3 regions of the Agrobacterium burrii genome follow, and region 3 is predicted to be linked to each of the others. Evidence: riboswitches for the same ligand, from Rfam matches in the RefSeq annotation. Region 3 holds a riboswitch; each other region holds the start of a gene.
What was found. Region 3 has a riboswitch for cobalamin ahead of JZX89_RS06200 (ABC transporter substrate-binding protein). Riboswitches for the same ligand answer to the same signal wherever they lie in the genome.
Positions count from the first base shown of each region.

Region 1 (8,089 bases), on a different contig from region 3:
CGACCTTCTCCCCGCCGGGGAGAAGAAGCACGCGGCGACCGCTCGTTCCCTATGAGACCGCCGATCTCAAGTGTCCGACGATAATTTGCGTTAAAGCCAAACGCCCAATCAGGCCGCGTGCTTGCCGATGAGCCCCGGAATATTCACCGGTTCCATTTCATCCGATGCATGTTCAGCGGTGACATCGCTTGTCTGCATCCAGGTGATCAACTCGAAAGTACCATCGGCATTTTCGGCGATCGCCGTGCAGCTTTCTACCCAGTCGCCGGTATTGATGTAGCGAATGCCGTCCATGTCTTCCATGACAGCATGGTGAATGTGCCCACAGATGACGCCGTCGACATTGTTGCGCCGTGCCTCTTCAGCCACCACGCGCTGGAACTCGCCAATGAAGTTGACGGCGTGTTTGACCTGCTGCTTGGCCCAGGCCGAGAACGACCAGTAAGGCAGGCCGATGCGGCGGCGCACGGCGGCGATGGCGATGTTGAGCGCGATCGCCGCGTCATAGGCCCAGTCGCCGAGATAGGCGAGCAGGCGGGCATTGCGCACCACCACGTCGAACTCGTCGCCATGGATGACCAGATATTTCTTGCCGTCGGCCGCCTCGTGGATCATGCGCTCGGCCACTTCGATGCCGCCGAAATGCATGCCCGGGAATTCCCGCAGGAATTCATCGTGATTGCCGGGAATATAGATGATACGGGTGCCCTTGCGGGCCTTGCGCAAAAGCTTCTGCACCACGTCGTTGCAGCCCTGCGGCCAGTACCAGCTGCGGCGCAGCCGCCAGCCGTCGACGATGTCGCCGACCATGATGATCGTCTCGGCTTCGTGATGTCTAAGGAAGTCGAGCAGATAATCCGTCTTGGCCGCCTTGGAGCCAAGATGAACGTCCGAAATGAAAAGCGTTCTGAACTGTCTGGTTTCAATTTGACCGGCCACGGATTTCATCCCCCTGTTCGGTTGCGTCCCTGCGGCTTTCTTCCCTCTCAGAACCAGACTCGTGTTGCAGCAACATGACAGAGGCCGGTTTTTGTATGGAATATGACGGATGGCTTCACGAAAACGCGAATAGACCATGCGCGCATTTGCATAAGTGCGGGGCAAATAACGGCTGTACCGCGGGGAAGTTTGTTGTATTCAGGGCCACCAGACGAAATTAAATATGACGGTGGAAGACATGACCTCTCACGATAAGAACAACACGCCCGCCAACACGGCAAAGGCCGACATCGAGGAACAGGCGCTCTTTTTCCACCGCTATCCGCGCCCCGGCAAGCTGGAGATCCAGGCAACCAAGCCGCTCGGCAACCAGCGCGATCTGGCGCTCGCCTATTCGCCGGGTGTTGCCGCCCCCTGCCTCGCCATCCATGAAAATCCGGAGATGGCAGCGGAATACACCGCCCGCGCCAATCTCGTTGCCGTCATCTCCAACGGCACGGCGGTGCTGGGGCTTGGCAATATCGGCCCGCTCGCTTCCAAACCCGTCATGGAAGGCAAGGCCGTCCTTTTCAAGAAATTCGCCGGCATCGACGTCTTCGACATCGAGATCGACGCGCCCGGCATCAATGACATGGTCTCGACCATCGCGGCACTTGAACCCACCTTCGGCGGCATCAACCTTGAGGATATCAAGGCGCCGGAATGTTTCGAGGTGGAGCGCCAGCTGCGCGAGAAGATGAACATTCCCGTTTTCCACGACGACCAGCACGGCACCGCGATCATCGTCGCCGCCGCCGTCACCAATGCGCTGGAACTGGCTGGAAAGTCTCTGTCGAGCGTCAAGATCGTCGCTTCCGGCGCAGGGGCTGCTGCCCTTGCCTGCCTCAACCTGCTGGTCGCCATGGGCGCCAACAAGGAAAACATCTGGGTCCACGATATCGAGGGTCTCGTCTATGACGGCCGTAACACGCTGATGGACGAGTGGAAGGAAGTTTACGCCCAGAAAACCGACAAGCGTGTGCTGGCCGACTCGATCGACGGTGCGGATGTCTTCCTCGGTCTTTCGGCGGCAGGCGTGCTGAAGCCGGAACTTCTGGAGCGCATGGCGGAAAACCCGCTGATCCTGGCGCTTGCCAACCCCAATCCGGAAATCATGCCGGAGGCCGCCCGTGCCGCCCGCCCGGATGCGATGATCTGCACCGGCCGTTCGGATTTCCCGAACCAGGTCAACAACGTGCTGTGTTTCCCCTATATCTTCCGCGGCGCGCTGGATTGCGGCGCAACGACCATCAACGAAGAAATGAAGATGGCCGCCGTGCAGGCCATCGCCGAGCTTGCCCGTGAGGAAGTTTCCGAAGTGGCCGCAAGGGCCTATAGCGGCGAAACGCCGATCTTTGGGCCGAACTATCTCATCCCCTCGCCGTTCGATCCGCGCCTCATCCTGCGCATCGCACCCGCCGTTGCCCGCGCCGCCGCCGCAAGCGGTGTCGCCGCCCGGCCGATCACCGATTTCGAAGCCTATTTCGACCAGTTGAACCGTTTCGTCTGGCGCTCCGGCTTTATCATGAAGCCGGTCTTCAACGCCGCGAAAGCCGCCGAAAAGAAGCGCATCATCTTTGCCGAAGGCGAAGACGAGCGCGTGCTGCGCGCCGCCCAGGTTCTGCTGGAGGAAGGCACCGGCATCCCGATCCTCATTGGCCGTCCGCAGATCATCGAAACGCGCCTGAAGCGTTTCGGCCTGCGCATCCGCCCGAATACGGATTTCGCCGTGGTCAATCCGGAAGACGATCCGCGTTACCGTGATTACGTCGATGACTATTTCGCGCTGGTCGGCCGCGCCGGCATCAACCCGGAAGCCGCCCGCACCATCGTTCGCACCAACTCCACGGTCATCGGCGCGCTGTCGGTCAAGCGCGGCGAAGCGGATGCGCTGATCTGCGGTCTGGAAGGCCGTTATGACCGGCATCTGCGTGACGTGAACCAGATCATCGGCAAGCAGGAGAACGTGCGCTCCTTTGCGGGCCTCAGCCTGCTCATCACCCAGCAGGGCGCGCTGTTCCTCACCGATACCTTTGTGAACAACGATCCGACGTCAGAGGAAGTGGCGGAAATGGCCATTCTCGCGGCCAGGGAAATTCGTCGTTTCGGCATCACGCCGAAGATCGCGCTTGCCAGCCACTCCAATTTCGGCTCGCGTGACTCGGAAAGCGCCCGCAAGATGCGCCGCGCGCTGAAGATCATCCAGCAGGCCGCACCCGAACTGGAAGTGGACGGCGAAATGCAGGGCGGCTCCGCACTGTCGGAAACGCTGCGCAAGCGCGCCATGCCCAACAGCGTTTTGACCGGCGAGGCGAACCTTCTGGTTTTCCCCAACCTCGATGCCGCCAACATCACGCTCGGCGTCACCCGCACCCTGACGGAAGGCCTGCATGTCGGCCCGATCCTGCTCGGCACGGCGCTTCCCGCCCATATCCTGTCGCCCAGCGTCACCTCGCGTGGCGTCGTCAACATGGCGGCCTTTGCCGTGGTGCAGGCGTCGCACCCTTCGGTGTGAGGGCGCATTAACGCAATTTTGAACAAGCTGTTGCCGCATTGCGGCGACAGCTTATGTTATCTTCCTGAAACACGGATTTCGTGAAGTATAACGCCCCTGCCACCGGCCGGGGACATCGAACGGATCTAACAATTGACCCGGCGCAGCCGCATCATCGGCCTCCTGCTTCCCCTTGTTTTCCTCGCCCCGGCCGCCGCTGTCGCGGATCAGGTCTGCGATACGCTTTATGCGCAATTGCGCGAGCCACCCCGCATCATCGGCAACACGGCAGAGGTGCGGCGTTACGCCAACGCGCTCGCCCGCCAGAACATCGTCGTGCGCAAAATCAGGAACGATCTGCGCAGCTATGGCTGTTCGTCGGGCAGCGTCATTGTCTACGGCAACCCCAATGCCGGCCTCTGCGCCGAGATCGGTGATGCACTGGTGGATGCCGAAGCCGAACGTGACGCCATCATTCGTGACCGTGACGATGCGATGGCGGCTCAGCGCAGCGATGATGGCGGCATCAGGCGCCAGCGCATTCTCGCCGCACTCGACGCCAATGGCTGCAGCGCAATGCCGGAAACGGACACGCAATCGCCGCAAGTGCCCGATGTGACCCGTTACCCCGATGCGTTCCGCCAGCAGGATAATCAGCCGGGACAGGCAGGCCTGTCGCCTTACCCCAATACCACCGCCGAGGGCGGACTTCGCACCCTTTGCGTGCGTACCTGCGACGGCTCGTTTTTCCCGATCGCCTCCAATGCCTCGCCGCTTGATTTCCGCGCCCAGGCCGAGCAGTGCCAGAAAATGTGCCCGGGCACGCAGACGGAACTCTATTTCCACTCCATGACGGATCAGGAGACCTCCGACATGGTCTCGGCCGAAACCGGCAAACCCTACAGGGACCTGCCGACCGCCTTCGCCTATCGCAACGCGTCTACGAAAGCGCCCGGCTGCGCCTGTAACATGGCCGCTTATCACGAAGACATGCAAAAACAGGAAGAGGCCGCCCGGCCGCAGCCCGAAAAGCCCTATTCCGGCATCACCACCATTCCATCACCACAGGGTGACAAGCCTCAGAAACCCACAGAACAGCAACAGGCCGCAAAGCCGCCGGAGCAACCGGTTCCCGAACGCGACTACGATCCGAACGACGCAAAAGTGCGCGTCATCGGCCCGAAATTCCTGCCGGACCAGACAGGCCGCATCGACCTGAAAAACCCGGCGCTGAAGGGCATCCAGCCGCAGCAATGACCCCTGTTATTTGCCCGTAATAGAGCAAGCGGATGCCACTTGTTTCTTCTCCCCGCCGGGGAGAAGTCCGCGGCAGCGGGATGAGGGGGCAAGCGTAGAGATATCCGGAGAGCTAGCCCCCTCATCCGACCCTTCGGGCCACCTTCTCCCCGTCGGGGAGAAGAAACGAGAGGCGACGCTATGCGCATCTCATCCCTTACCGCCCACCCCAGCGGTTGCGAAACACCAGCTCTTCCAGCGGCACGCGCTGCCGCCAGCCCTTCACCGCCAGTTCCGGTTCCGTGTAAAGCGCATCGACGCGGCCGAGACATAGCCAGGCGACGATTTCGATATGGTCGGGGATATCAAGAATGGTGCGAATGTCGCTGTCATGAAAGATGCTGACCCAGCCGACGCCGATGCCTTCGGCGCGGGCGGCAAGCCAGAGGTTCTGGATGGCGCAAACGGTGGAATAGACATCCGTGCGCGGATTGTGGGTCCGGCCCAGCACCACCTTGCCGCCGCGCGTAGGGTCGCAGGTGACGCAGATGCTCAGCGGTGCCTTGCGGATGCCCTCAAGCTTGAGACTGCGATAAAGCGCCTGTTGCTCGCCCGCAAACATCGCCGCCGCTTCTTCATTGGCGCGGCTGAAGGCCACAAAGGCCGCTTGCCGCACGGCACCATCAGTGACGAGCGTGAAATTCCACGGCTGCATGAAGCCCACCGAGGGCGCGGAATGCGCCGCCTTCAAGAGACGCTCCACCAGCACGTCCGGCAACGGATCAGGCAGGAACTGGTCGCGCACATCGCGGCGCGTCTCAATGGCGCGGTAGATCGCCTCGCGCTCCGCACCCGAAAACGGGCGGGCGGGCGAAAGCGCATGATCGAATGGATCGGCTTGCAATGAATTACCAGCGGACGGATCGGTCGGCATCGTTTAACCCCAACAATGCGGGCGCGCCGGTGCCGAAACCATACCGGCTCCCGCATGCACGACGCGCATCTTCAGCAACCTGCCGCCGTCCGCGCGGTTCGGTCTATCCTGCCAGGCCGGTCTTCTGACTCGGCTTCATCCGCCCTTTTCGCCTTCCCGAATAACTTCAGTGGCTTATGAAAAGGGCATCCGCCTCACAGCGCTGGGCACGTTCCGGTTTCTCACCGGATTCCCGATTCTCCCGCCGCAAGGGCGGGCACCTGACTGAGGAAGCTATGGGCAAGAATGCTTGCGAATGCAAGGGTCTTGCAAGCCCGTGCGGCAATCTGCCCATAGCGTCCCTCCCCTGCGTCATGCCGGCCGCGAGCCGGGATGACGGTAACAGGCTTCCCGATTGCATCAGGCTACGGGGAAATAACGCACATAAGCGAACTCGTCCCCGTCAGGTGACCAGTTGGGAGAATTCATCGTGCCCTGCCCGCCGAAAAGCTCGAACAGCGTTTCGACATTGCCGCCATCCATATCCATCAACCGCACCCGCACATCGAGATCGCGCGGATGGTCGAAGACATCGGCGTCGTAAGAAACGAACACCACCTTGTCACCCCCAGGAGACGGATGCGGGAACCAGTCGCCATAGGAACTGTCGGTGATGCGCTCCACAGTGGAGCCATCCACCCGCACCCGCCAGATCTGCATCTGCCCGGTACGGCTGGAATTGAAATAGATCCACGCACCATCCGGCGAATAATCCGGCCCGTCATTGCGGCCTTCGCCATGCGTCAGCCGCGTTTCGACGCCGTTCTCAATATCCATGGAATAGATGTCGAAGACCTGATCGCGAATACCGCAATAGGCGAAACCTTTGCCGTCCGGCGACCAGCCGTGCCAGTAGGAGGGGAGGTTTTTCGTCATCAGCTTTGGCGCACCGCCCGCCGATGGCAGAAGATAGATCGCACTCTTGTCGAACTCGACCTTGTCGGAAATGGCATAAAGCGATCCATCCGGCGAAATGCCGTGGTCGCTATTGCACTGCGTGGCAAAACCGGTATCGACCTTCTCCGGCGAAGCATCACCGGATGGGGACAGGCGGTAGAGCAACCCTTCGCTGTTCAGCAACAGATATTTGCCATCCGGCGACCAGTTCGGCGCTTCGAACAGTTCCGGCGTCTGCCACACCACCCGCATCTGCCGGGTGCGTATATTAAAGATTTCGATCGAACTGCGCATGCTGCCTCCCTGGGCTGTCGATAGTCTGGATCAGACCTTTGGCGGACGCAGACATTCCGTTTGCTTTCGCCACCATGGTGATTATGATCCTATGGCCGCAGGCACCGTCCTGCAAATTCAAATCGGAAAAAACGCCAGCGTTCCGGCACCGCCCGTAACCCTCCCCGTTTCTCCCAGATCCGAGGTTCCGCGATGAATACCATCGCCGATCACGGCATCCGCTTCGGGCGGATCGCCGCAATGCTTCCTGTCAGGAATATCGAAAAGGCCCATGATTTTTATGTCGGCGTGCTGGGCTTCACAAAAACCTTCGAAAACGGCAATCCCGTCGGCTTCATGATCCTCAAACAGGGCAATGCCGAACTGCACCTGACGTTGCAGCCCACCCATAAGGCAGCGCCCTTCAATGTGGCGCATATGATGGTAAGCGATGTCGATGCGTTGCATGCGGTTTGCAAGAACCATGGGTTGCGCATCATCAAGGCCCTGCAGGACAAGGATTATGGCCTGCGGGCCTTTGTCTTTGAAGACCCTGATGGCAACCGCATCGATGTGGGGCAGGTTATTTGAGGTGAGTGAAGAGTGGCGCGGGGTTTCTCCGCGCCGTTCGTGCATCCCTCACTTTGGATCGAGCGCATGCCACTTGTTTCTTCTCCCCGCCGGGGAGAAGTCCGCGGCAGCGGGATGAGGGGGCAAGCTTCGCGATATACGGAGAGGTTGCCCCCTCATCCGACCCTTCGGGCCACCTTCTCCCCGGCGGGGAGAAGAAACCAGCCGCAGCGCCGGGCGAAACAATCAGCCTCGCAAGGGAAGGGATCGCCGCCTCACCTGAGAGCGCAGCCCCTACCCGCTTCATCCATCACCGATCCCGGAACCGGTTGGTGATCGGATAACGCCGGTCACGCCCAAAATTCTTCTTGGTGATCTTCACACCCGGAGCCGATTGCCGGCGTTTGTATTCGGCGAGATAGAGCAGATGCTCAACCCGGTGCACCGTTGCCGCGTCATGACCTCGCGCCAGAATTTCCTCGACCGACATTTCCTTCTCGACAAGGCACTCCAGAATATCGTCCAGCACCGGATAGGGCGGCAGCGAATCCTGGTCGGTCTGGTTGGGGCGTAATTCGGCGGACGGCGCTTTGGCGATGATATTGGCGGGAATGACCTCGCCGGAAGGGCCAAGCGCACCCGGCGGCACATGGGTGTTGCGCCAGGCG
Region 1 is NZ_JAFLNA010000008.1:9,821-17,909, forward strand. Features, by position in the region: gene JZX89_RS15450 (UDP-2,3-diacylglucosamine diphosphatase) at 109-948, opposite strand; gene JZX89_RS15455 (NADP-dependent malic enzyme) at 1,178-3,493, shown strand; gene JZX89_RS15460 (DUF2865 domain-containing protein) at 3,626-4,729, shown strand; gene bluB (5,6-dimethylbenzimidazole synthase) at 4,926-5,642, opposite strand; cobalamin riboswitch at 5,740-5,921, opposite strand; gene JZX89_RS15470 (TolB family protein) at 6,042-6,872, opposite strand; gene JZX89_RS15475 (bleomycin resistance protein) at 7,065-7,442, shown strand; gene JZX89_RS15480 (NAD+ synthase) at 7,732-8,089, opposite strand, start outside.
Region 1: it holds a riboswitch for cobalamin, as region 3 does, so the genes downstream of both, bluB (5,6-dimethylbenzimidazole synthase) here and JZX89_RS06200 (ABC transporter substrate-binding protein) in region 3, are expected to answer to the same signal.

Region 2 (8,089 bases), on a different contig from region 3:
GGCATCCTCGATCATGTCCTTGGCCACGCCAAGGCAGGCGGTCTGCACATCCGCCACGAATTCCTTCCACGCATCATCCGACGATGCGGCGGCGGGTAGCGCCAGCGATGAGAAGGCGGTAAAGAACAGAACGTTTCGGGCGATGAAGCGCGTCATGGAATTTCCTTCCTGCATTTTCGGCAAAAGCGAACCGATAGGGTGGAAAACGGTACGCCAGGGTTGTGAAACAAATGTGGTGGCGGCTGGCTCGAGACGAATTTTCTCTTTTGTCGGAACATTTTGATATTTCGCAGGTTGCCCAAACAGAGGTTCGCTCCTATGGTCCGCGCACACGGTTTCAAGGAGCGGTCCAGCCGCTGCAACAAGGAGTAAAACCATGGCCTTCGAACTTCCCGAACTCCCCTACGACTACGACGCGCTTGCACCTTACATGTCGCGCGAGACGCTCGAGTTCCATCACGACAAGCACCACAAGGCATATGTCGACAACGGCAACAAGCTGGCGGCCGAAGCCGGTCTTTCCGACCTGTCGCTCGAGGAAGTCGTGAAGAAGTCCTTTGGCACCAATGCCGGCCTCTTCAACAATGCTGCCCAGCACTACAACCACGTTCATTTCTGGAAGTGGATGAAGAAGGACGGCGGCGGCAACAAGCTGCCGGGCAAACTGGAACAGGCATTCGCTTCCGATCTCGGCGGTTACGACAAGTTCAAGGCTGATTTCATCGCTGCCGGCACCACGCAGTTCGGCTCCGGCTGGGCGTGGCTCTCCGTCAAGAACGGCAAGCTCGAAATCTCCAAGACCCCGAACGGTGAAAACCCGCTGGTTCACGGTGCAGAGCCGATCCTCGGCGTCGACGTCTGGGAGCACTCCTACTACATCGACTACCGCAACCTGCGCCCGAAGTACCTCGAAGCCTTCGTTGATAACCTCATCAACTGGGACTACGTCCTGGAGCGTTACGAAGCCGCTGCCAAGTAAGTAGCAAAAAGCGTGGTTGCCGGCAGTTAAGGCGGCTTCTGCACGCGCGACGTCATCCTCGGCCTTGTGCCGAGGATCTGCCGATATTGCATAGACCGCGACCTCAGCAGATGCTCGGGACAGGCCCGAGCATGACGACGATAGGTTTACGCCAGCATTCATTGAACACCCGGCTGTAACGCCGGGTGTTTTGTTTTTGTGGTTTTGGTTTCCACATGTCACAAGCCTGTCATCAGCCGGGTTTATCGCGGCGCATCATGACTGAAAAAAGCAAGCCTCTCTTCTCCTTCGGCATCGTCGCCGATCCCCAATATGCCAATGCCGATCCCCGTCCGGACATGGGTCGCTATTATGCCGAAAGCCCGAAAAAGCTTTCCGAAGCGGTGGCCGCCTTCAACGAAGAGGACCTCGCCTTCGTGGTGACGCTCGGCGACATCATCGACCGCGGTTTCGACAATTTCGATGCGATCCTCAGCGTTTATGACGGGCTTCGCCATCCCTCGGTCCTGTTGCCGGGTAATCATGATTTTTCAGTTGCGCCTGAACATCTGACCGCCATCCATGCCCGCCTCGGCATGCCGGCCCCCTGGCATGACTTCGCCATCGGCAATGTCCGCTTCGCCGTGCTTGATGGCAACGAGGTCAGTCTCTTCGCCCCGCCGCCCGGCGATCCGCGTCGCGCACTTGCGCAGGAGCGGCTGAAGCACCTGCAGGAAGCGGGCGCGATCAATGCACAGGACTGGAACGCCTCGCTCAGCGACGAGCAGTTCGAATGGCTGCAAAGCCTCCTGCAAAAATCGGATGCGGCCGGCGAAAAAGTGGTCGTGCTGTGCCACTATCCGCTTTATCCGGAAAACGCTCACAACATGTGGGATGCACCGCGCATTCTCGATCTTCTCGACGCCCATGCTTCGGCCGTCGCATGGTTCAATGGCCATAATCACGAAGGCAATTACGGTGTGCTGGGTAACACCCACTTCGTCAATTTCAAGGGCATGGTGGACACGCCCGACCAGAACACCTTCGCTATATCAGATGTTTTCGAAGACCGGATCGTCATTCGCGGTTTTGGCCGCGAGGAGGATCGTCTCTTACAGCTGTGAGGATGGACTGCCCGGCTGGTTGCTCTGCCAGCCGCTCATCCACAATTGCCGCAGCTTTTCACCTTCAAGCTTGAAAAAGCTGCCGGTGCTTTCGCAGGTCAAAACCCGGTCAGAGCGGAAGTTACGGATTGCCCGCCGTAATTCACACCAGCCGACGATATTCACCGTCTCCGAATAATAGATCACGGCAATGGGCCGGATCTGCCGCCGGGTCTCTGCGCCGGTTTCATCGCGATAGCTGATGTCCAGCCTCTCTTCATCGCGCACCGCCCGCCGGACGGTGGCAAGATCAATGCCGGCAGGTGCTGGCGCGATGCTGCCCCAGGCATGCAGGGCATTGGCCGACAGGGTTTTGGACAGGGGTTCGGGCAGCGAGGCGGCAATCTTGTCGCTCGCTTTTCTCGCCGCCTGCCGCAATTCGGTATCACCGGAACGGCCAACCATGGCGAGCGCCAGCACGATTGCCTCGGTCTCATCAATGGAAAACATCAGCGGCGGCAGGCTGAAGCCGGGGCGCAGAATATAACCGACGCCGCGCTCGCCTTCGATGGGCACCCGCATGGTCTGGAGGGCGGCTATGTCGCGATAGACCGAACGCGCCGTCACTTCCAGCTTTTCCGCAATCATCTGGGCGGTAACGGGCCGGCGCGCCAGCCGCAGGATCTGAATGATCTCGAACAGTCTCGACGCCTTGCGCATTGACATTTCCCCGGCGTTTTTTCAAGACAACTGACATAATGCTGTCAGTTGGCTTTTTCTATAAACGGCAAAACACATTGAGAAACATGCATATTCCTAAATGTGCCATGAACCGTCTGGGGAGATACTGACATGAGTTACGCCGAAAATCTCTGGCTTTTCTTTCTGGTCCTGTTCGGCATCATCATCCTGCCGGGCATGGACATGCTGTTCGTGCTGGCAAGCGCGCTGACGGGCGGCAGGAAAACCGGCCTTTCGGCCGCAAGCGGCATGAGCGCCGGCGGCATCGTGCATTCGCTTTATGGCGCGGCCGGCGTTGGCCTGCTCGCCGCCTGGATGCCGTCGCTGTTTCTGCCGCTTCTCATTGTCGGCGCTGCCTATATGGTCTGGATCGGCATCGGCCTGATGCGCAGCGCAATCGTCGTGAATGGCGATGAGGCGCAGGCAAGCGCCTCGTCGAAAAAAGCGTTCTGGCGAGCGGTGCTGACCTGCCTTTCCAATCCGAAAGCCTATCTGTTCATGATGGCGGTCTATCCGCAATTTCTCAAACCGGCCTATGGTCCGATCTGGATGCAGGGGCTGGTGATGGGCGTGATGGTGGCGGTAACGCAGTTTACCGTTTATGGCGCGCTGGCGTTGACGGCGGATAAAAGCCGACAATGGCTGGTTTCTTCACCCGGCGCCACGATCTTCATCGGTCGCGCTGCCGGTTTCATGCTGGTTGCCGCAGCGCTGCTGACATTTTGGGAAGCTCTGTCGTGGAGCCTCGGCGAATAACAGGAACAGGTTGCGCCGCTCCAGGGAGGCTATTCCCTGGCAAGCCAGCGAATGCTCTCCTTTGGCCCGTTGTTTTGTCACGGGTTCTTGTCGGAAAACCTTCGGACAGTTTTCGGCCTGATACTCTAGACTTCTGTTTTCACGGCGGAATTCACCGCAATGTGACTTCTTTTCGCCATGCGGAAAGGGCATCCTCGCGCCGTTCCATCAAGCGTCCGGCACCCGGCCGGAATCAAGGAGAGAGTGTATGAAACTGAAAACCATCGCGGCGGCCATGCTTTTCGGCTGTCTTTGCGCCGGAGCGGTCTTCGCTGCCGGCGAAGTCGAAAAACGTGAAGGCATGATGAAGCAGATCGGCGGCTCCATGGGCGCGCTGGCTGCCATCTCCAAGGGCCAGAAGCCCTTCGACGCCGAGGCCGTCAAGGCTGCCGTGACGACCATCAGCACCAATGCCAAGGCTTTCCCTGATCAGTTCCCGAAGGGTTCCGAGACCGGCAGCGCGGCTGCCCCCGCCATCTGGGAAAATTTTGAGGACTTCAAGGCCAAGGCGGCCAAGCTCGGTGCTGATGCCGATAAGGTTCTTGCCAATCTCCCCACCGATCAGGCGGGCGTCACCACCGCCATGAAGACGCTCGGCGCCGATTGCGGCACCTGCCACCAGACCTATCGTCTGAAGAAATAAATCATGAATTTCAAAGCGCCGCTTCCCGGCGGCGTTTTTTCACTTTGAAAGACACCTGATCACTCGGGTGAGAATGGGGAGAGGGGTATGTCTTCCATTTGGACGAAGCTTGTGGGCGGGGCCGTGATCGCGGCCATTGCCGGCTACGGCATTTTCGCCTGGGTCACCGCGCCGCAGCGGCAGGCGCCCAGCCATTGGGTCAGCCTCGGAGAGCCGGATCTGGCCAATGGCGAAACGCTGTTCTGGGCGGGTGGCTGCGCAAGCTGTCATGCAGCACCGGATGCCACGGGTGACGCGATGCGGACGCTTGCCGGCGGGCAGGCGCTGAAAAGCCCCTTCGGCACCTTCCATGTGCCCAATATTTCCTCTGATCCACAGCACGGTATCGGCAGCTGGACACTGGCGGAATTCGGCGATGCCATGACGCGCGGGGTGGGAAAGAACGGCGAACATCTTTACCCGTCCTTCCCTTACGCCTCCTATGCGCGCATGACGCAGAAGGACGTGAACGACCTGTTCGGTTATCTGAAAACCCTGCCGGCCAGCCAGAATGATGCGCCGGATCACGACTTACCGTTTCCCTTCAACCTGCGCATGGCGCTCGGCGGCTGGAAATTCCTGTATTTCGACACTTCCGCACCGCCGCGCGTCGAGCTTGCCAATGCCAATGCCGAATTGCTGCGCGGCCAATATCTGGTCGAAGGGCCGGGCCATTGCGGTGAATGCCACACCCCGCGCAATGCGCTCGGTGGTTTTCTGGAGGGCAAATGGCTGGCTGGCGGCCCCAATCCCGAAGGTGAGGGCCGCATTCCCGATATCACGCCGGGTTCTGCGAGCATCGGATCGTGGACGACGGCGGATATTGCCGGCTATCTGGAAACCGGCTTCACCCCGGAATTCGACAGCGTCGGCGGCTCCATGGTCAAGGTGCAGCAGAACATGGCGCATCTCACCGCCGAAGACCGCAATGCGATTGCGGCCTATCTGAAGGCGATCCCGTCTCGATAACTGGGCATGGCTTGGGTTGGCGCTCACCACATGCTTCACGTCGTGCTGGTGCCAAGGAGCCGCCACCATTGACTCCCGCACCCACCCGGCCGATAACATGTCCGTGATGGTTCCTTCCGGGCGTTCCGGAAGGTGAAAAGGGAACACGATAGGGAGAAATCCTCATTCGTGGCTGCCCCCGCAACTGTGAGCGGAGAGCCTGAAACGAAATGCCACTGGCAAGCCATCTCGCCCTTTTTTTACGGCGAGGGCGATGCCGGGAAGGTGTTTCAGGTTTTGACCCGTAAGCCAGGAGACCTGCCATCACGGAAATGTCCATGCCGGCGGGGTGTCCGGAAGAGCGGAATGTCAGGGTCGTCGGTTCGATGCCCCTGTGTCAGTCTCGTATCCCCGTGGTGAAGTGTATCATATGCGGTCTGTTGGCTTTTTGCCGTTCGGCCGCATCTTATGGCGCGGGGTCGCGCCGGGAGAGGGGTCACCATGTCTATCCAGCAGAATACGGCCAATGCTGCCGTTTCAGCAAAAACGGGCAGCTTCGCGCAATCGCTGACGGCGATCGTGCTTGGCCTGTTCGTCGTCGGTTTTGTCGGCTTTTCGCATGTGGAAGCCGTTCACAATGCCGCGCATGACACGCGTCATGCCAATGCCTTCCCCTGCCATTGAGGGGAAACGGCATGTCATTTTTTCGCAATATCGTCTTTACCGCGGTTCTGGTCGGCATCGTTGGCGGTTTGGCCGTCTCGGCCATGCAGGCTTTCGGCACCACGCCGCTCATCCTTCAGGCGGAAACCTTTGAAAGCGCCGGCGGCGAAGCGGCCCATAGCCATGATGCGGCAGCACCCGGCGCTGCGGTTCCCGCCCATGAGCACAATGACGAGGCCTGGACTCCGGCCGATGGTTTCGAACGCACCGCCTATACTGTCGCTGCCAATGTGCTGACCGCCATCGGTTACGCGCTGGTGCTGACCGGTCTCATCTCGCTGCGCGGCACCGATGCCGGCTGGCGCGAAGGTCTTCTGTGGGGCGTTGCCGGTTTTGCCGCCGTCATGCTCGCGCCGATGATCGGCCTGCCGCCGGAATTGCCGGGAAGCCCGGCCGCAGCACTTGAGGCGCGGCAAATCTGGTGGCTCTCGACGGTTGCCGCAACCGCGGGCGGCATTGCGCTGATTGCGTTTCGCCGCGAGCCCTGGGCCATCGTTCTTGCTCTGGTCCTGATCGTCGCGCCGCATGTGGTGGGCGCACCGCTGCCGCCGGAAGGCGAACATGCGCTGGCACCGCTGCCGCTGGAACGGCAGTTCATCGTTGCCGCCACCATCACCAGCTTCGTTTTCTGGGCGCTGCTTGGAACACTGAGCGCGTTTTTCCTGAAACGCTTCCAGTCGGCGTAAATGCATGCAGGACGCAGCGGAATGGAGTGACGAACTCGATGCGCTGCGTTTTGTCGTTCCCGGTCACGGTGCGTTCTGCGCCGTGCACCGTCTTGCCTTCAAGGCAGTCCTCGGGCCAGACCCGGTGCGCGAGGCGGCTCTCGCCTATTTTCATGAAAACGAGGCCGGCTTTATCGTCGCAGCCCTTGCCAAGATAAAACGTTCAAACTTGCCTGCCGGCCGCAGCTTGCATTTGAACAGCCGCGATATTCGCCGTGCGATTGCCGGGGAAGGCGAGGGCGCCACGCCCCGTGTTTGCCGGGTGCTTGATCGGCACTGACTGGCCTGAAGTTCCCACTTCCATCATACCGGCTCAAGGCCGGAATGACGGGGAAGTGGAGAGTGCATGGCATCAAGACGGCTGCGTCTTACCGATGCTCCGCCGCGAAAATTCCAAGTTCCGCCTCGGCTTCCGGACCAAAGAGGCCGAGGTTTTTCAGAATTTCCACCGCGAAGCTGACCGGCGCGCTGCCGGATGCCGTGATGACGCCGCCATCGCTGACCGCCTTCGGCTGGTCACGATAAAGACCATCGCCGCTATAGGCCGGATAGGCCTTGTGTGAGGCGAGCGAATTGCCGGTATGGGCGACATGGTTCAGGATACCCGTGCCGGCCAGCGCGCTTGCCGCCGCACAGATACCGGCAACCAGCCGGTCTTTTTCGCGAAAGCGCTGCACCAGCCCGCCAAGATCGGCGGCCGTACCCTTTTCCCAGCTGAGACCGCCGGGAATGACGAGCGCATCGATGCTGTCAGGATCAAGCGCGTCATAGGAGGTTTCGGGCGACACATTCAGCCCGCCCATCGATGTTACCGGCCGCCCGTCCGGGGTGGCATGAACGATCTCGACGCCGAGATAGCTGCGTGCCGCCGCCGCAAGCAGCGCCGGTTCCCAGTCCGCAAAATCCTGCGCCAGCGCAATCGCGATACGTGTCATGGCCGTCTCCGTCGGTTTTGATCAGGCGATGGACTGCATGTAGCGCATGCCGGTGACCGGACGCGGCGCGAAATCCATGTTCTCGTAGAAACGATGCGCCGCCACATTGCCGGTCGTGGCGCTGACGGATAGATAGTCGCAACCCAGCCGCTTGGCGATATCGCGGGCGCGGGAAACCAGATGCTGGCCCGTGCCGTGGCCGCGATGGCCGTCACGCACGAAGAGATGGTGCAGTTCAAGCCCACGCCGGCCTTCCTGCGCCCTGTAGAGCGGCAGAAGCAGCGCGTAGCCGATCAGCGCGCCATCGGCTTCGGCGACAAGACCATGCACCCAGGGCAGGGGGCCGAACAGGTCGCGCTCAAGCTTGGCCGGCGTGATTGCCGCCGCATCGCCGTGGTAGGAGGCAAGCAGCGTGATCATCTCGTTAAGCTCGGGCAGATCGGTCTTGCGCGCGCCGCGAATGATGACGACGGGCGGTC
Region 2 is NZ_JAFLNA010000016.1:137,201-145,289, forward strand. Features, by position in the region: gene JZX89_RS24490 (hypothetical protein) at 1-156, opposite strand, end outside; gene JZX89_RS24495 (superoxide dismutase) at 377-979, shown strand; gene JZX89_RS24500 (metallophosphoesterase) at 1,237-2,082, shown strand; gene JZX89_RS24505 (helix-turn-helix transcriptional regulator) at 2,071-2,781, opposite strand; gene JZX89_RS24510 (LysE family translocator) at 2,914-3,558, shown strand; gene JZX89_RS24515 (c-type cytochrome) at 3,806-4,240, shown strand; gene JZX89_RS24520 (cytochrome c) at 4,328-5,248, shown strand; cobalamin riboswitch at 5,339-5,567, shown strand; gene JZX89_RS24525 (CbtB domain-containing protein) at 5,729-5,911, shown strand; gene JZX89_RS24530 (CbtA family protein) at 5,923-6,636, shown strand; gene JZX89_RS24535 (hypothetical protein) at 6,641-6,955, shown strand; gene JZX89_RS24540 (type 1 glutamine amidotransferase family protein) at 7,044-7,610, opposite strand; gene JZX89_RS24545 (GNAT family N-acetyltransferase) at 7,632-8,089, opposite strand, start outside.
Region 2: it holds a riboswitch for cobalamin, as region 3 does, so the genes downstream of both, JZX89_RS24525 (CbtB domain-containing protein) here and JZX89_RS06200 (ABC transporter substrate-binding protein) in region 3, are expected to answer to the same signal.

Region 3 (8,089 bases):
TCCCGCCTGAATGGCGCGCGACAGGCGCATGACACGCGAAATATCCCGGCTGAAAAGACCCGCCGCCAGACCGTAGGTCGGATGATCGGCAAGCGCCAGTGCCTCTTCTTCCGTGCGGAAGGTTTGCAGCGTCAGCACCGGCCCGAAGATTTCTTCTGTCACGGCAGGCGAGGTCTGGTCGACATTGGCGATCAGCGTCGGCTGGTAGAAATAGCCGGGGCCGTCCATGTTTGCACCACCCGTCAGGCATTCGCCGCCATCGGCGACGGCGGCCTGCACGATGCTGTCGATGCGCTTGCGCTGGACGTCGGAAATGATCGGCGAATATTGTGTCGCCTCGTCCCATGTCGGGCCGGGCTTTACCGCCTTCATGCGGGCGATGATCGCCGCCGAAAGGGCGTCGGCCGCACTTTCCTCAACGATGATGCGTGAACCGGCCACACAGGCCTGCCCGGCATTGGAGAGAATATTGCCGGCAATCGCTGCCGCCGCCTTTTCGATATCCGCATCGGCAAACACCAGCTGTGGGCTTTTGCCGCCAAGTTCCAGCGTCATCGGCTTGATGCCGGTGCGGGCGACATTGGCCATGATGGCGCTGCCTGCGGCGGTGGAGCCGGTGAAGCTCACTTTCGAAATGTCGGGGTGTCCGGTAATCGCGTTGCCCGTCACCGCGCCATCACCCAAAACGATGTTGATGAGACCTGCCGGCAATCCGGCCTTGATGGCCAGTTGCGCCATGAAAACGCAGGAGAATGGCGTCATTTCCGATGGTTTGAGCACCACGGCATTGCCGGCGGCCAAGGCCGGGCCAAGCTTCCAGCCGGCCATGGAGACAGGATAATTCCACGGCGTGATGGCGCCGACGACGCCATAGGGCTCCGTCATGATCATGCCGAGGCTTGTGTCGTCGGTCGGCACCAGATCTCCGCCTTCCTTGTCCGCAAACTCGGCAAAGAAGCGGATTTGTTCGGCGGTAACGGCAATATCGCCGGCAATCAGGTGGCCCACGGGCCGCGTCGAGGACAGCGCCTCGATTTTCGCCAGCGTCTCGGCTTCCGCTTCGATCAGGTCGGCCCAGCGTTGCAAAACCTTGGTGCGTTCACGCGGACGCACGCCGCCCCAGTTGCTGCTTTTCAGCGCCGCCTTGGCGGTTTGCACCGCCTCGTCCACCAACGCCGCATCCGCCTTCGGGCAGCCGGCATATTCGATGCCGTCAGACGGGCGATGCATGTCGATGCCGTTTTTAGCCGTGATCAGCCGGTCGCCGATGAAGTGGCCGATCGGCAGGGATAGGCTGTCTGGATCGAAGCTGAGCGTCATGGGAAATCCTCTGTGGATATGCCCTTCAAACTACTTCCTGCCGGCAAGCGAGATCGACCGACTGCGGCGGGGACGGTGAACGAAAATCCCGTTTTGTCACCGGCAGACAGCGCAATCTTCGGCGATGCGCTGCCTGTGGTGTTTTTCCGGTTTCCGCGACCGCGACTGATTTCGAAAATGCCGGGTTTCACCTCATCCGTTCACTGTTACGTAAATCTTGCGCACCGTCTCGATGGTCTTCCAGACGCCAACGAAACCCGGCTTCATGACGAAGCTGTCGCCTGCCGTATAACGCTGCGGTTCGCCGCCATCAGGGGTGATTTCGATGACGCCGGCCAGAATATGGCAGAACTCGAAGGTTTCGCCCTTGATCGAGCGGCTTTCGCCTGGGGTCGCTTCCCAGATGCCGGTTTTTACGGTGCCGTCGCGGGCTTCGTCCAACGCCCAGGTCTTGAACGAGGGATCGCCGGCGATGAGGCGTTCCGGCAAGGCCTTGGAGGCCTTCGGCTCGAAATCGGGATTGGTGTCGATGGGCTTGAGAAGCGGCATGGATTTTCCTTTCAGAGATGGGTGGCTGATCAATATCCGCGGCTGCGGTCGACGAGGCCGAGCGGTTCGAGACCGGCTTCGTATCGTCTGATGTTATCAACGACGGTGCGGGCGGCGGAATGGGGTTGGGTGACGCTGGCAATATGCGGCGTCAGCAGAATTTTCGGATGCGTCCAGAAACGGTGGCCTTCCGGCAGGGGTTCGGGATCGGTGACGTCGATCACGGCGCCTGAAAGCCTGCCGCTATCCAGCGTGTCGATGAGGGCGTCATGGTCGAGCTGCCTGCCGCGCCCGGCGTGAACCAGAGCCGCGCCTTCGGGGAGCGAATTCAGACGTTCGGCATTCAGAAGTCCGGTCGTCTCGTCGGTCAGCGGCAGCAGGCAGACCAGAATATCGCTGGTGGAGAGGATGGTGCCCAATCCCTCATCGCCATGATGACAGGTGACGCCATCGATATTGCGCGGCGAGCGGCTCCAGCCGGACAGTGGAAAACCGAAAGGTTTCAGCCGCTCCAGTGCTGCAACACCCAGCATGCCGAGGCCGAGAATGCCTACCCGGCACTCTTCCGCCTGACGCTGGGGCAGGGCTTTCCACAATTGCTGGCGCTGCTGTTGCAAATAGACCGGCAGGTTGCGGTGAAGGGCAAGCACGCCGAGGCAGACATATTCCTGCATCATGCGAATGATGCCTTCATCCACCATGCGCACGACCTTTACCGTGTCCGGGATGGCCTCGATGTGAAACTGATCGACACCCGCGCCGATCGAAAAGAGCACTTCGAGATTGCGATATCGGGCGATATCGTCAGGCACCGTCCAGGTGATGAGATAACGCACCGCATCGGGATCGACGCTCGAAACATCCATCGAAAACGGCAGATTGGGAAACTCTGCGGCCAGGGCCTGCCGGAAGATTTCACCGCGTTTTGCGTCGGAATTGAAGAGAAAGGTCATCTGAAATCCATATGTCCCGAAGTTTTAAACCGCGCAGCGGTGGCCGAGCGTTTCCAGCATCGATTGGCAGGCTGAAAGCTCAGCCGCCGTAATGAACTCGTCCGGTTTGTGGGCGCGGCCGATATCGCCCGGCCCGCAGATGATGGCATCGATGCCCGCCGCCTGAAAAAGCCCGGCTTCCGTGCCGTAGCTGACGGCTGCGAGGTTGGGGGTGCCGGTCAGTTCCTCCAGAAGCACGGCGAGCGGTGCATCGGCTGGAAGCGACAGCGCGGGGTAAGCGCTCATCGGTGTCCATTCGATATCGACGCCCTTTGCGGCAAGCGCTTCGACGGCGCTTTGTACCGGCTCCAGCAGGGCGAGCGGGGAGACGCTCGAAATTGCCCGCGCTTCCAGTTCTATGGCGCAATGATCGGGGATGATGTTGATTGCCTGCCCGCCTTTGACCGTGCCAATCTGCAAGGAGGAGTAGGGCGGTTCGAAGGTCGCTTCGAACGGTCCCCGCGTCAGCACATCGGCGGTGTCGACTGCTTTCGCCATGATGCCTGTCATCAGGTGAATGGCGTTCACCCCCTGATCTGGACGCGACGAGTGGCCTGACCGACCACGCAGCGTGATGCGCGCTGCGGCCTTGCCCTTGTGGGCGCGAACGGCGCGCATATTGCTTGGCTCGCCGATGATCGCGCCTGCCGGCGGGGCGCACAACTCCGGCAATCTGGCGATGAGATGGGGAACGCCGCGACAGCCCGCTTCTTCGTCATAGGAAAAGGCGATATGTATCGGTCGTTTCAGCGACATGCGCGAAAATGCCGGTGCTGCGGCGAGAACCGTGGCGAGAAAACCTTTCATGTCTGTGGTGCCGCGTCCGTATAGCCGGTCGCCTTCGGTTCTGAGCGTAAACGGATCGGAGGTCCATTCCGGTTCACCGGCCGGCACCACATCCATGTGGCCGGAGAGGATATAACCGGCGCGATCGGCTGGACCAAAAGTGGCGAAGAGATTGGCGCGGTCGCCCTCCGGTCCCGGCAATAGCGAGACTTTCGCGCCGTGGCTTTCCAGATAATCCGCAATCCATCCGGCAATATCGCCATTGGCGGTTCCGACGATGGACGGGAAGGCGACGAGACGCTCAAGGATTTCGATTGCGTTCATGGTCTTCCCCACTGGCCGGCCGTTTATGCTGGCCGGATTATTCATCGCAGAAGCTTAGAGTGGCCGACGGCGTTTATCTGCTGAAATGCCGACGATTTCGGTAGATTGTTGTGTCCTTCCAGTGCTTTCAGAAAATTCGTGCTGGCGAGGCTGGTTATCTTCGGATGTCATGGGCTGGGCTGCCGGGACCCCAAGGTTCCGCGCCGGAGGGAATGAGAGCCGTTTGCTATGGAGCTGCTCAAAGTCGATAGTTTCGAATTGCGGACCGTGGATATCGCCGATGTGGAGGCCGATCATCTGCATGCCTTGTCCATGGCTGTCGGATGGCGTTATCACGCCAATGAATGGTGTTTCCTGAGGCAATGCGGCGTCGGCCTTGCCGCACTGGATGAGATCGACCGCGTCGTCGCAACCGCCATGCTTTTTCCCTATGATCCGAATTTCGCGACGCTTGGCATGGTCATCGTTTCTCCCCGCCTGCAGGGTCGGGGCGTCGCACCCTGGCTTGTGCGGCAGCTTTCGGCAAAATATCCTGCCGCCGCCTTGCGGTTGAATGCAACGGAGGTGTCGCGGCGACTTTTTTCCTCGCTGGGTTTTGCCGGAGATACGGAAAAGGTGCATCTCCTGCGGGGCAAGGCGCATTGCGCTATCGAGACGCCGCAGCTCGGCAGAAAACAGCGGATCGAGCCGCTTTCGGAAGATCAACTTTCTGCCGTGGAGGATCTGGATCAGGCAGCTTTCGGCGTTTCGCGCCGGGGCGTCCTGCAACGTCTGCTGCGGGAGAATGCCGGTTACGGCCTGTTCGAGGCGGACCGTCTTGTCGCCTTTGCACTGCGCCGGGCGGCGGGGCGGGGCCATATTGTCGGCCCGGTCGTTGCGGGTGACGAGGCGGATGCGATCGCGCTGGTCAGGCGGCATTTTGCCGATCTGGAGGGGCAACTTGTCCGGCTCGACGCCGTGCGCGACAGCGGTCTTCTCACCGATTTTCTGGCGCAATCCGGGCTGGTGGAGATCGAAACACTCACCACCATGTCGAAAAACGCGCCGCAACCGGCCGGTTTTGGTGCGGGACAAATTTTCGCGTTGGCAGGCCCGTCTTTGTGCTGAGCTGCGGCACTATCGCAATTGACGCCCCGCTTCTTGCGCCGTATGTGAGAAAGCGACGGTTCCTGCAGCCGAAAGGCGAAGGGATTAATAGGGAACATGGTGCGGGTGATGATGATCGCCCAATGCCGTGGCTGCCCCCGCAACTGTAAGCGGATTGCCGTTCATCCTCGTGACGCTTCAAAGGCGTCATGCCACTGCATTCTGTGGAATGCGGGAAGGCAGATGAGCGGCGTAAATTCGTGAGCCAGGAGACCTGCCGTCAAAATATGAACCATCGTTACGGGCGGGGAAGCCCGGAGGAGGAAATTGTAATGTTATTTCATAACATTTGGTTTGCGTCCCGTCGTTGTTCTCCGTACAAGACGTTCCGCTGTTGCTGCGCGTTCTAACGCCTGCTGCTCTGGAACAAGCGATTTAATTTCGACTGGAGAACACATGTTTATTTCTGGACGCCTGCCGGCCTATGCCGGCTTTCTGGCCGCTGCGCTTGCGGCTTTGCCTGTCGCTTCCGCCCATGCTGCGCAAACGGTCTATCCCCTGACGATCAACAGCTGCGGTCAGGACATCACCTTCAAACAGGCGCCCGCCCGCACCGTATCCGTCGGCCAGAGCACGACCGAAGTGCTCTATCTTCTCGGCGTTGCCGACAGGGTGGTAGGCACCGCGCTGTGGATCGGCCCGGTTCTGAAGGGTTACGAGGAAGCCAATGCCAGGGTGGAGCGGCTGGCCGACAATGATCCGAGTTTCGAGGCCGTCGTCGGCAAGAGGCCGGATCTGGTGACGACGCAGTTCCAGTGGCAGATCGGCCCGGAAGGTGTTGTCGGTACGCCGGCGCAATTTGCCGAGCTGGGTATTCCCGTCTATACCTCGCCTGCCGATTGCGTCGGCAAGGACAATTCCGGCGGCGGTGACGGCGTGCGCAAGACCGGTTTCACCATGGATCTGATCTATCAGGAAGTCCGCGATCTCGCCAAGATCTTCAACGTGCAGGATCGCGGTGAAGAGGTCGTTGCCGACCTGAAGAAGCGCGAGGAAGCCGCCCGCGCCAAGATCGCCTCGGCGAATGGCAAGCTTTCGGCCGTCTTCTGGTTCTCCAGCGCCGAACTGGATATCGACCCTTATGTAGCGGGCCGCCATGGCGCGCCTGGTTACATCATGTCGGCACTCGGGCTGACCAATATCATCGAAAGCGATGAGGAATGGCCGACCGTCGGCTGGGAAACCATCGCCAAGGCCAACCCGTCTGTCATCGTCGCCGGCAAGATGGACCGTCGTCGTTTCCCCGCCGATGACGTGGCGGTCAAGCACAAGTTCCTCGCAACCGATCCCGTGGCCAGCATCATGCCCGCCGTCACGCAAGGTCATGTCTTTGACATGGATGCGCAGGCGATGAACCCGACCATCCGCACGATCGAAGGCATTGAAACGCTGGCCGAAGCGATCTCGGCTGCCGGCCTCGCCAAGTGAACGGTCTTTCCGTCAATCTCGGCAGGGCGGGGCTGGCTTTTGCCGCACTCGCCCTGCTGCTCGTCGCGCTGATGGCCGGAGCGGCGATCGGCGAGACCGCCATTCCGTTCGATGTGGTGGCGAAAACCATTGCCAACCGCGTCTTCCATGCGGGTTACCCGCTGGAGCCGCTGGATGAAGGCATCGTCTGGAGTTACCGTCTCAGCCGCGCCGTTGTTGCCGCCTGTTGCGGTGCTTCGCTGGCGCTTGCCGGTGCAGTGCTGCAATCGCTTCTGCGCAACCCGCTTGCCGATCCCTATATTCTCGGCATTTCCGCAGGCGCTTCCACCGGCGCGGTGGCCGTGGCGCTCTTGGGTTTTGGCGCAGGGTTCCTGACCATGCCGGCTGGCGCGCTGATCGGAGCTTTCGTGGCGTTCTCGCTGGTCAGCCTGCTGGCGGTGCGGGCGGGACACGGCAACAGCGCCATCATTCTGGCGGGGGTGGCCGGTTCACAGTTATTCAATGCCATGACCTCGTTCATCGTCACCAAATCCGCCAATGCCGAGCAGGCGCGCGGTATCATGTTCTGGCTTCTGGGCAATCTTTCCGGTGTGCGCTGGCCGGATGTCTGGCTGGCTCTGCCGGTCTGTATTGCCGGTCTTGCGGTGTGCCTCTGGTATTCCCGCGCGCTGGATGCCTTTGCCTTCGGCGGTCAGGCAGCCGCCTCGCTTGGCATTCCGGTGCGCCGGACCTATGCGGTGCTCATTTCGGTTTCGGCGATCATGACGGCGGTCATGGTGTCGCTGGTCGGTTCCATCGGCTTCGTCGGTCTCGTCATTCCCCATGCGGCGCGCATTTTCGTCGGCGTTCGCCACGGGTTGCTGCTGCCGGTAACGGCGCTGACCGGCGCGGTGTTCATGATCGTCGCCGATATTCTCTCGCGCATCGCCATTCCCGGTCAGGTGCTGCCGATCGGCGTGATTACCGCGCTCGTCGGCGCGCCGGCTTTCGCCTTCATCCTCGGGCAGAAAAGGGGGCGTTCATGAAATTATCCGCCCACGACCTGCATTTCCACGCCGGCAATGTCGATATTGTCAGCGGTGTTTCGCTCGATGTCGGGTCCGGGGAGTTTCTGGGCATTATCGGCCCGAACGGTTCCGGCAAAAGCACGCTGCTTTCCATGCTGGCCGGCATCCGCAAGCCGCGCCGAGGCCATGTCACGCTTGGTGAGGAGCCGCTTGCCTCCTTCGGGCGGCGTGAACTGGCGCGCCGGCTGGCCTTTGTGGAACAGCAGGCCGAAACCACCGAGCGCATCACCGCCCGACAAGCCGTGGAACTGGGGCGCACGCCCTATCTCGGCCCGCTTTCCGCCTGGTCGGCCAGTGACGATGCCATCGTTGATGCCGCGCTCGACAATGTCGATATGGCGGACAAGGCGCAACGATACTGGCACCATCTTTCCGGCGGCGAACGACAGCGCCTGCATATCGCCCGCGCCTTGGCACAACAGCCGCATATCCTGCTGCTGGATGAGCCGACCAACCATCTCGATATCGGCCACCAGA
Region 3 is NZ_JAFLNA010000002.1:574,431-582,519, forward strand. Features, by position in the region: gene JZX89_RS06175 (aldehyde dehydrogenase family protein) at 1-1,320, opposite strand, end outside; gene JZX89_RS06180 (cupin domain-containing protein) at 1,513-1,869, opposite strand; gene JZX89_RS06185 (2-hydroxyacid dehydrogenase) at 1,899-2,822, opposite strand; gene argE (acetylornithine deacetylase) at 2,847-3,971, opposite strand; gene JZX89_RS06195 (GNAT family N-acetyltransferase) at 4,200-5,078, shown strand; cobalamin riboswitch at 5,118-5,353, shown strand; gene JZX89_RS06200 (ABC transporter substrate-binding protein) at 5,514-6,545, shown strand; gene JZX89_RS06205 (FecCD family ABC transporter permease) at 6,542-7,570, shown strand; gene JZX89_RS06210 (ABC transporter ATP-binding protein) at 7,567-8,089, shown strand, end outside.